Regions from separate parts of the Microbacterium sp. 1.5R genome, predicted to be linked through region 3. Evidence: predicted binding sites of a transcription regulator. Region 3 holds the regulator's gene; each other region holds the start of a gene.
The links. The regulator LexA, encoded in region 3, represses DNA repair genes until DNA is damaged. The targets are predictions, from matches to a motif close to TCGAACANNTGTTCGA.

Region 1 (3,276 bases), 790 kb from region 3:
AGGGCCGTCTTCGCAGCCGTCATCGCGATGGAACCGTTGTACCCGCGACGTGATAGCTGACCGACGAGGCGTCTCAGAGCAGTATCCGGGTCAAGACGGGACATCGATCGTGCTTTCGAGCGAGCGTACTCGAGTGCACGCTCCGCGTCGTCGTCGGGAACGTCGCCCAATGCCGTGTCGATCACATCGCGGGGAATCCCCCGCTGCGAGAGCGCTCGCGACAGAGCGACCCGCCCCTGTCCTTTTCGCTCGATTCCCGACATCACGAGCTGATCGGCGAGAACCGCGTCATCGAGGTAGCCACGGCGACAGAAGTCGTCGATCACGTCGTCGATCGATCCGGAGTCGAGCCGGACGCCGTTCTCTTCGTAGCCCCTGAGCACCATCCGCGCCTCGGACAAAGAGAGCGATCGAGCCCTCAGCTTGCGCACGAGAAGCTCCTCGGCGTCGACACGCAGCTTCGACGGATCGACTCCGCTCTCATCTGCTGAGTCTTCGTGCGGCTGCAGTGCACGCAATCGGGGAGCAGACCGAGCCGCAGCGCCACGAGCTGGATGCCGTTCGCTGGGCCCACGAGAGTCGACGAGTGGAGCTGGAGCCGAGTCGCCGGTGGATGCGACTCCTGCCGCCGTCGATTCCACGAGGCCTGCGTCTTCCGCGGCGCGGGGGGTGACTGCATCGGACCCGGCAGTACTTCGATCGACCGGCTTCATCCGCGCGGAATCGCGGCCGAACAGAGGGATGATGGGGGCGAGCTCCTGAGGCTCGCCCCCGCCATCACTCATGGTTCACTCCGGTTGCGCCACAACCGCGAACCATCACGATCATGCCGGGCGGCGCTCGGCGAGCTCGTCAGCAGGTGCCTCGGTGGCTCCTCCGATGCCGAGCTTCTGCTTGATCTGGGTCTCGATCGCCAGCGCGATGTCGGGGTTCTTCAGCAGGAACGTTCGCGCGTTCTCCTTGCCCTGTCCCAGCTGGTCACCGTCATAGGTGTACCAGGACCCGGACTTCTTGACGATGCCGTGCTCCACACCGAAGTCGATCAGGCTGCCCTCACGGGAGATGCCGACGCCGTAGAGGATGTCGAACTCAGCCTGCTTGAACGGCGGAGCCATCTTGTTCTTCACGACCTTGACCCTCGTACGGTTTCCGACTGCGTCGGTGCCGTCCTTCAGAGTCTCGATTCGGCGGATGTCCATTCGGACGGACGCGTAGAACTTCAGCGCCTTTCCACCCGCGGTGGTCTCCGGCGAGCCGAAGAAGACACCGATCTTCTCTCGCAGCTGGTTGATGAAGATCATCGTGGTGTTCGTCTGGTTGAGCCCACCGGTGAGCTTTCGCAGCGCCTGAGACATCAGACGAGCCTGCAGACCCACGTGGGAGTCACCCATCTCGCCCTCGATCTCGGCTCGAGGCACGAGCGCGGCCACGGAGTCGATGACGATCAGGTCGATCGCCCCGGAGCGGACGAGCATGTCCGCGATCTCGAGCGCCTGCTCACCCGTGTCGGGCTGCGAGACGAGAAGGGCGTCGATGTCGACACCGAGCTTCGCGGCGTAGTCAGGGTCGAGCGCGTGCTCGGCGTCGATGAAGGCAGCGATTCCGCCGGCGCGCTGAGCGTTGGCGATCGCGTGGAGGGTGAGCGTCGTCTTACCCGACGACTCAGGACCGTAGATCTCGACGATTCGCCCACGCGGCAGTCCTCCGACGCCGAGGGCGACATCGAGAGCGATGGAACCGGTCGGAATGACGGCGACAGGCGCACGCTCGTCGCTGCCCAGTCTCATGACCGAGCCCTTTCCGAACTGACGATCGATCTGGGCGAGGGCGGTCTCGAGGGACTTCTCGCGGTCAGCGGGTGATGGCATGACGTGCTCCTTATGCTCGCGTGGTGCCGCCTGTAGGCTGTCGCGGTCCTCCCGGCTGGGCGGAACTCTCCGACAAGGCGTATGGCTCTTCGGCTTGTTCTTCACCGTAGGAGGAGCCTCCGACATTGCGTCGTCAGCACCGCGAAACAGGGAGAGAAACGTCTCTGAACCACTTGTGCAGAAGACTACGCCCGTTTCGAACACATATTCGACGACACGCCGTCGCGGCGTGTCGCAAATCGAAACCGCCTCGAACGCGGCCCTCGCCGCGAACGCCTCAGAGGGTCATCGCTTGCGCGGCTCCAGACGACCTGCACCGTGTCGCCGCTCCACGGGGACATCCGTCTCGGCGCACAGCGCCAGCCAGATCTCGCGCGGTGCGACGCCAGCGTCCAGCGCTTCGTCGGCAGTGCGCCCGGCGAGCTGAGTCAGAACGAGGTCGCTGATCAGAGATGACCCGCGACCGCCGAATTCCGCGTCGACTGCGCGGAGGAACTCACTACGTCGCATCAGAGGCTATGAGAGTCCGACGTTCAGTGGAGCGACAGCTCGGGCTCGACAGAAGCCACGAGGTCGTCCGGAACGACATCAGGGAAGACCTGAATACCTTCGAGGACCGAGATCCGGTCGCCGACCTCGCGCATGATGATCGAGATGGGAACATCCAGAGCGTCAGCCACCGAGGCGAGAATCTCACTCGATGCTTCCTTCTGGCCCCGCTCGACCTCGCTGAGATAGCCCAGCGCCACAGAAGCCTTGCTTGCAACCTGCCGGAGCGTCCGCCCCTTCTGCAGGCGGAAGTCCCTCAGCACATCGCCGATTTCCTGTCGTACAAGAATCATCGGAACCTCCTCCCAGATCGCCTTCTCGAGGTCTCCCTCGAAGAGACCGCCAGTCTAGTCCTACCGACCTTCACAAAATCTACCTTCGCACGCTGTGCTTTCGGTGTGAGCACATAGGACATAACGGAGCGCACCCATCCCCTATTCCCGCAGAACCCGAGCGAGCATATCGATCGCCGCATCGACCGCCTGCGCCCGCACCTCGGCACGATCACCGTCGAATCGAAACAACTCGGTCACCGACGAATCCGGCGTCACCACGGCCACATGCACCGTGCCGACCGGCTGACCGTCAGGTGAGTCCGGCCCCGCGATACCCGTGGTCGAGACGCCGACGTCGGCAGGGGCCCCGTCGACGTTCAACGCACCGCGCACCCCCGCCGCCATCTGAAGAGCGACGTCGGGGTGCACGGGACCGTGCGCGTCGAGCAGCGCGTCGTCGACGCCCAGCAGCGTGTGCTTCACCGGAGTGGCGTACGCGACGATCGCTCCGCGGAGGGAGGCCGACGCCCCCGGCACGGAGACGAACTCGGCAGCGAGAGCACCGCCCGTCAACGACTCCGCGA
Region 2 (3,276 bases), 110 kb from region 3:
ATCATCTAGTAGCAATAGGGCGGACACATCAGTACATACAGTCATGGTTACGGTCGATACGCTCCCAGCGGGTTCGCTGACCTTGCCGTTGATTGAAATAATCGTTGCCCTTCCGGCGGTAGACAGGCCATCCGCCATCAGCAGGTTTTGGGTGTCAATGTCGCTTTCGAGGGCAGCTCCAACTAGGAATTGCTGAGGGTCGGCATCTGGTGACCCCGTCCGCCTGGCATTACCCGCCTCGTTGTACGCCCGGTACACAGCCTCCGCTGCAGCGAACGCCTCCTCCTCGTTCGCGAAGGCCGCGGTGGGCGTAGGGGCGGGCTCGGGTTCAGTGGTGCATCCCGCGAGAGCGCCAACCCCCAACGCCACTACGGCGACAGCAACTATGCGCGCGCCCAACCGTGGAACTGCCGCACCACCGCCTCTGCCGTGACGAATCGCAAGAACGGACAAGGGGCGCAACGGAGGAGGAGTCACCGCGCCACCGTAGTGAAATCGGCCAGGGTCGCGTCGCGTTTCTCCACAGGTCCGCGCCAGCGCGAACGTCTCCGCTCAGAACGGCGCGCGCACGGCATCCGATTCGGTGAAGGTCACCGTGTTCGGTGCAGGGGGAGTGTCGATGTACGTCCGCCCGATGGGACTCGTCCACTCCATGACCCCGCCGGGCTTCTGCTCGACGTGCCATGGTGTGTGATGTTTCAGAACGTGATGTCGGCGACAGAACGATGCCAGATTCGATTCGCAGGTCGCGCCACCCGTCGAGGCAGCATGGTTGTGGTCGAGGTCGCATTTCCGCGCCGCCACTCCGCACGCCGGGAATCGACATCGCTGATCTCTTGCCCGTAGGTGCCGGCGTAGGTGGCGGCTCGGTCGGTATCGGTCGACGGCGAGGACGCGACCGGTGATCGGATGCGTCAGCACCCGCTCCCATCCCTTCGTCTGCCCGGCCATCCGGCGCGCGGTATCGACGTCGATCGGAATCACGCCGTCGAGCTCGGCGGGCGGCGCCGCCTCGGTATCCGGAGCACCCGACCCCTCGTGCGCCTCGTCGTCCATCAGGGTCGTCACCGGAACGGTGATCTCGATGCGCGCACTGATGGCCGCCAGCAGTCCGTCTTCGCTGTCGTGCCCGGTCGGCTGGCCGCTGAGCACGAGGTCGGCGAGCAGGTCGGCGCGGATCTCGTCGACCGTCCGATCATCCGCCTCGAACTCATCGCCGTCGCGAGCCGCCCGCCGCTTCGCGCGAAGGTTCTCGACGCGCAGTGCGTGCGCCATCTGCGAGAGACGATCGAACATGCCGTGGACGAGCGCGGCAGGCGCGTGCGTGTGCAGCGTCGCCATCCCGTCTTCGCCATCCGTCACCCAGACTCGCCGCTGAGACCTGGCGCGACGATGCCGCTCCGACACTGTCGTCGGGGCGAACCGCTCAGCGACTCGCCGTGCCAGCGCGCGCAGTCGGTTCGGCGATTCCACCTCCGCCAGCGGAAGGATCACCGCGGAATATGCCTCGCGGTGATCGGGCGACTCGAGGCCCGAACCTGCGTCGACGATGACGCGGGAGTGCGCGGCGCTGATCCGCCCCGCTCCCTGTGCGGCCCATACGGCGGGGAACCGATCGACCAGCAGCTCCGCCGCCGCCATCCGCCGCTCGATGGTGCGATCGCTGACATGCTGCACGGCTCCGATCTCGGCCGCGATGGTCCTGATCGAGTGGTCTCCCCGGTCCGGGTGATCACCCTGCTTCGCGATGTCGACCGCGAGCCGACCGGCGATCGCCAGCAGCCCGTCGCGCGCGGCGCTCATGCTGCTCAATGTCGCCTCTGCGACTTGCAACGCGGCGACGAGATCGGCGAGATTCGCGATCTGCGTGTCCGTCGCGTCGAGCAGTGCTGTCATGTCTCCGAGTAGATCACGGACCACCGACATCCGAACGAAGATTCGAGACATTCCCGAATCGACATGATCCCGGAAGAGGGGTGACTCATGCGACACTGACGTCATGCTCCTTCACGCCGTCGACGTCGGCGACGGCCCCCGTACGGTGGTTCTGCTCCACGGGATGATGGGCTCGGCCGACAGCTGGTGGCGTATGATGCCGGTGCTCGCTGCTCAGGGCTTCCGTGTGCTGGCAATCGATCTCCCCGGTCACGGTCTGTCCCCGCGAGACCCGCGTCTGACGATCGAGCAGGCCGCATCGTCGGTGGTCGAGACCGTCCGAAGTCTCGCCCCGGGACGGCCGCTCGCGGCCGTCGGGCACTCCTACGGGGCGAGCGTGCTCGCACAGGCGGCCCCGTTGCTCCGACCTGAACCGGGCATCTATGTCGATGCCGCACTCGTCCTCCCCGGCGGCAGCGACCGTGACGATCTCATCGAGCGGTACGCCCGCGATCGCGAAGCGCGACAGTCGCCGGAGAACCTCCGTGCCTCGCGTCCGTTCTACTCGGAGAAGGATGCCGAGATCGAGGCACTCGCCGCCCGCCGCTTCGACCCGACGACGATGGCATCCGTCTCCTGCGGCCGCGATCACATGTGGCTTCCCGACCCGGGGTCGATCATCGTCCGCGCCGACCCGAGCGACTGGGTGACCGCCGCCGACGTCGCCCGGTTCGCGGCGAACGGCATCGACGTGCGCAGCATCCCCGGAGCCGCGCACACTGTCTGGTACAGCCACTTCGGGGAGTTCACGGCGTCGCTCCCGGAGCTGTTCGGCCGGCGCGCTCGTGCGCAGCGTGCCGGATGACGAGGCAGCCGTGACAGGAGGCTGACCGGGCCACCCAGACCGCGCGACTACCCTGGGGAGTGACATGGCACATCTTCTCGGGGCAGAAGCCCTTCATCTCGAATATCCGACGAGGGTCGTCTTCGACTCCGTGACCCTCGGCATCGAAGAAGGTGACCGCATCGGCATCGTCGGCCGCAACGGCGACGGCAAGTCAAGCCTCCTCGGAATGCTCGCCGGCATCAAGGAGCCGAACTCGGGCCGCGTCACGGTGCGAGGCGGCACGACCATCGGCGTCCTGGACCAGGCCGACACCCTCAGCGACGACCTGACCATCAGCGCGGCGGTCGTCGGTGACACCCCGGAGTACGAGTGGGCCGGCGACCCGCGCATCCGCGACGTGATAGAGGGACTGCTGAAGGACCTGCCCTGGGATGCGGAGATCGGCTCCCTCAGCGGAGGCCAGCGCCGACGCGTCTCACTCGCCAAGCTGCTGACGGGGGACTGGGACGTCATCGCCCTCGACGAGCCCACCAACCACCTCGACGTCGAGGCCA
Region 3 (3,276 bases):
ACGCCCCCGAACAGGACGAAGTTCGACCAGGACTCATGCGGGGTGTACCCCAGCGCCTCGAGTGTCGCGGAGATGCGATCCCGCTGCTCGACGATCTCCTCGACCATGCCGAGCATCACGTCGGAGTTGCGCAGAGCGGCGACGGCTGCGGCCTGCGTGAGAGCGCTGAGGTGGTACGGCAGGCGCACGAGCCGCAGAGCGTCGATGAAGGCAGGATCCGCGGCGAGGTACCCCACGCGGGCACCCGCGAAGGCGAAGGCCTTGCTCATCGTGCGGGAGACGGCGAGCCGCGGTCGTCCCTCGAGAAGGGTCAGAGCCGATGCCGCGTCGTGCGGCGCGAACTCCTGGTACGCCTCGTCGACGACGACGATTCCGTTCGACGCCTCGTACACGGCTTCGACGACGTCGAGGCCCAGCGGCGTGCCTGTCGGATTGTTCGGAGAGCACAGCAGGATGACGTCAGGATCGACATCTCGCACCTGCGATGCCGCCTCTTCGGGGGTGATCGTGTAGTCGGGCTGCCTGGTGCCGGCGACCCAGCGCGCTCCGGTGCCCTTCGAGATCAGCGGATACATCGAGTAGGTCGGGGCGAAGCTGAACGCCGTGCGGCCCGGCCCGCCGAACGCCTGCAGAATGTGCTGAAGGACCTCGTTCGACCCGTTGCCCGCCCAGATCTGAGCCGGTTCGAGACCATGACCGAGGTACTCCGCGAACCCTTCCCGGAGCGTGGTGAACTCGCGATCCGGGTAGCGGTTGACATCGCGGAGCGCGACCGCGATGTCGTCCAGGATGTCACTGGCGACCGCGTCGGGAACTGGATGCGTGTTCTCGTTGACGTTGAGTGCGATCGGAAGAGGCGCTTGCGGCGCTCCATAGGGCGTGAGCCCTCGGAGGTCGTCGCGAAGAGGGAGGTCGGCGAGTGATGCAGTCACCCTTCCCATGGTAGGCCGCCTTCGCTACACAGACGCTCGTGGTGACGGAGTGTGAACGCGCTTCCGCGCCGCACCGCTCGATCGAACGGCCCTCACGGGTTCATTCCGAATACTGCGCCGGAATCGCCAGCTCCTGGCCGATCTGCAGCTCGCCGCCGCGCAGCAGGTTCAGACGCGTGATGTCGCCGATCACGTCGCGCGGATCCGCGCCGGGGGCCACGCTCTCAGCGATCGACCACAGCGTGTCGCCGGGCATCACCGTCACCGTCGCGAACGATGCCGTGGCAGTCTGCTCGCCTGAGGCCATCGCACTGCCGCCGCTGAGTGCGGCGAATGCGATCCCGGCTGCGAGCGGCACGGCCGCGACAGCGAGAACGACACGTCGACCGCGCGCCGTCAGCTTGAGCCGCGTCGCCGGACGAGCCGGAAGGACTGCTGCACTGCTGAAGGTGATGGTGCTCATGTCGTGCTCCTCTGCATCTACCGCGTGGGCGGTGAAGTTGGCGTAGCGTTCGCATTCGCGCCTCGGCCGGGAGCCGTGAATGCGAAGCTACGTTCCGAAGTTATCTTCGAATTCGAACATCTGTCAAGCGTTCTTCGAAACAGAAGTCCGGGAATCGGCCGACACGCTCGAACAGATCTTCCACTTCGGCGCGATTCTCGGATACGGTTTCGATGTCAACACCCCACCACGGGCCTCCGACATTCGAACTGAGACGCCGGAATCGCACACCTGAGGAGCACCATGAGCGACATCTCCGCCCCCGACGCCGACGTCCCGCGCACCCGTCGCCGCAAGAGCCTGAGTCCCAAGCAGATGGCGATCCTCGAGGTCATCCAGACGTCGATCAGCCGTCACGGGTACCCGCCGAGCATGAGAGAGATCGGCGACGCCGTGGGCCTCAAGTCGCTGTCCAGCGTGACCCATCAGCTCGGCCAGCTCGAGCTGAGCGGATATCTGCGACGCGACCCCGGCAAGACCCGTGCCATGGAAGTGCTCATCGACCTCCCCGGCACCAGCGGAGAGAATCCCGCCGATGTGGCGACCCCCGTGGGCGATGCGGCGCTCGTGCCGCTCGTCGGCCGCATCGCCGCAGGTGTCCCGATCACTGCCGACCAGCAGGTCGAGGAGATCTTCCCGCTCCCCCGGCAGCTCGTCGGCAAGGGCGACCTGTTCATGCTCAAGGTGTCCGGCGAATCGATGATCGATGCGGCGATCTGCGACGGCGACTGGGTCGTGGTGCGGTCGCAGAGCAGCGCCGAGAACGGCGAGATCGTCGCCGCCATGCTCGACGGCGAGGCGACGGTGAAGGTTCTCCGTCGACGCGACGGCCACACCTGGCTGCTGCCTCGCAACTCCGCATTCGAGCCGATCCTCGGCGACGAGTCCGTCATCCTCGGCAAGATCGTCGCCGTGCTCCGCGCGGTCTGACTCCCCCCCCCGCCCTGCGGTGACGGCGGGCGTCGACGCACCATAGGCTCGAACCATGTCGTCGCCGTTCGGTACCTGGACCTCTCCGTTCACCCCCGACCGGATCGCCGCGTCGTCTCCGCGGATCGATGGCAGCGCCTTCGTGGCCGACGAGATCTGGTGGGGTGAGTCGATCCCTGCCGAAGGCGGTCGCCTGACCGTGCGAAGTTCGACGGGTGCCGAGATCCTTCCCGCGCCATGGAGTGCTCGGTCTCGCGTCCACGAGTACGGCGGCGGGGCGTGGACCGCGGATGCCGACGGCACGCTGTACTTCGTCGATGCCGAGGATCAGCGCGTGCACCGCATGCCCCGCGGCGGTGTCCCCGTTCCTCTGACACCCCCGGGCCCGGCGCACGGCGGTCTGCGTCTGCAGAGCGGCCGCCTGTTCGCCGTGCGGGAGGATCTGTCCGTCTCCCCTCACCGACGCGCCATCATCGAGATCCCGACCGACGGGTCGGCATCCGACCGGCCTGCGCTGTTGAAGACCCTCGTTGAAGGCGAGTCGTTCTACGCTCATCCGGCACTGTCTCCCGACGGTTCTCGTGCAGCGTGGGTCGAGTGGTCCGGCGATCGGATGCCGTGGCAGCGAGCGTCGTTGGTGATCTCGGACGGCACCGCGCGCACAGAGCTGTCCACTCGCGCCGCGCTGCAGCCCGAGTGGACGGCTGACGACGAGATCGTGTACTCCGACGATCCCTCGGGCCGCTGGGCTCTGCACCGACAGCGTGTCAGCGGAGCCCAGGCGGTCGGCACGGCGGAGCAGATCATCGACGACGACGCCGACACGGGATACGGCCTCTGGGTGCTCGGCAATCGCTGGTACCGCCCGCTCGCCGACGGTCGCGTCGTGGCTGTGCGCACGAACGGTCGCGA

Region 1: recA (recombinase RecA) is a predicted target of LexA. The motif match lies at 2,065-2,080, and genes of this name have one in related genera.
Region 2: BMW26_RS11690 (HNH endonuclease signature motif containing protein) is a predicted target of LexA. The motif match lies at 1,927-1,942, and genes of this name have one in related genera.

The regions. Positions count from the first base shown of each region.
Region 1 is NZ_CP018151.1:1,544,776-1,548,051, reverse strand. Features, by position in the region: gene BMW26_RS07205 (regulatory protein RecX) at 1-518, opposite strand, end outside; gene recA (recombinase RecA) at 825-1,868, opposite strand; gene BMW26_RS07195 (DUF3046 domain-containing protein) at 2,154-2,378, opposite strand; gene BMW26_RS07190 (helix-turn-helix domain-containing protein) at 2,402-2,710, opposite strand; gene BMW26_RS07185 (CinA family protein) at 2,852-3,276, opposite strand, start outside.
Region 2 is NZ_CP018151.1:2,443,439-2,446,714, reverse strand. Features, by position in the region: gene BMW26_RS11690 (HNH endonuclease signature motif containing protein) at 553-1,896, opposite strand; gene BMW26_RS11685 (alpha/beta fold hydrolase) at 2,000-2,740, shown strand; gene BMW26_RS11680 (ABC-F family ATP-binding cassette domain-containing protein) at 2,805-3,276, shown strand, end outside.
Region 3 is NZ_CP018151.1:2,335,968-2,339,243, forward strand. Features, by position in the region: gene BMW26_RS11170 (histidinol-phosphate transaminase) at 1-941, opposite strand, end outside; gene BMW26_RS11175 (LysM peptidoglycan-binding domain-containing protein) at 1,033-1,395, opposite strand; gene lexA (transcriptional repressor LexA) at 1,678-2,364, shown strand; gene BMW26_RS11185 (prolyl oligopeptidase family serine peptidase) at 2,420-3,276, shown strand, end outside.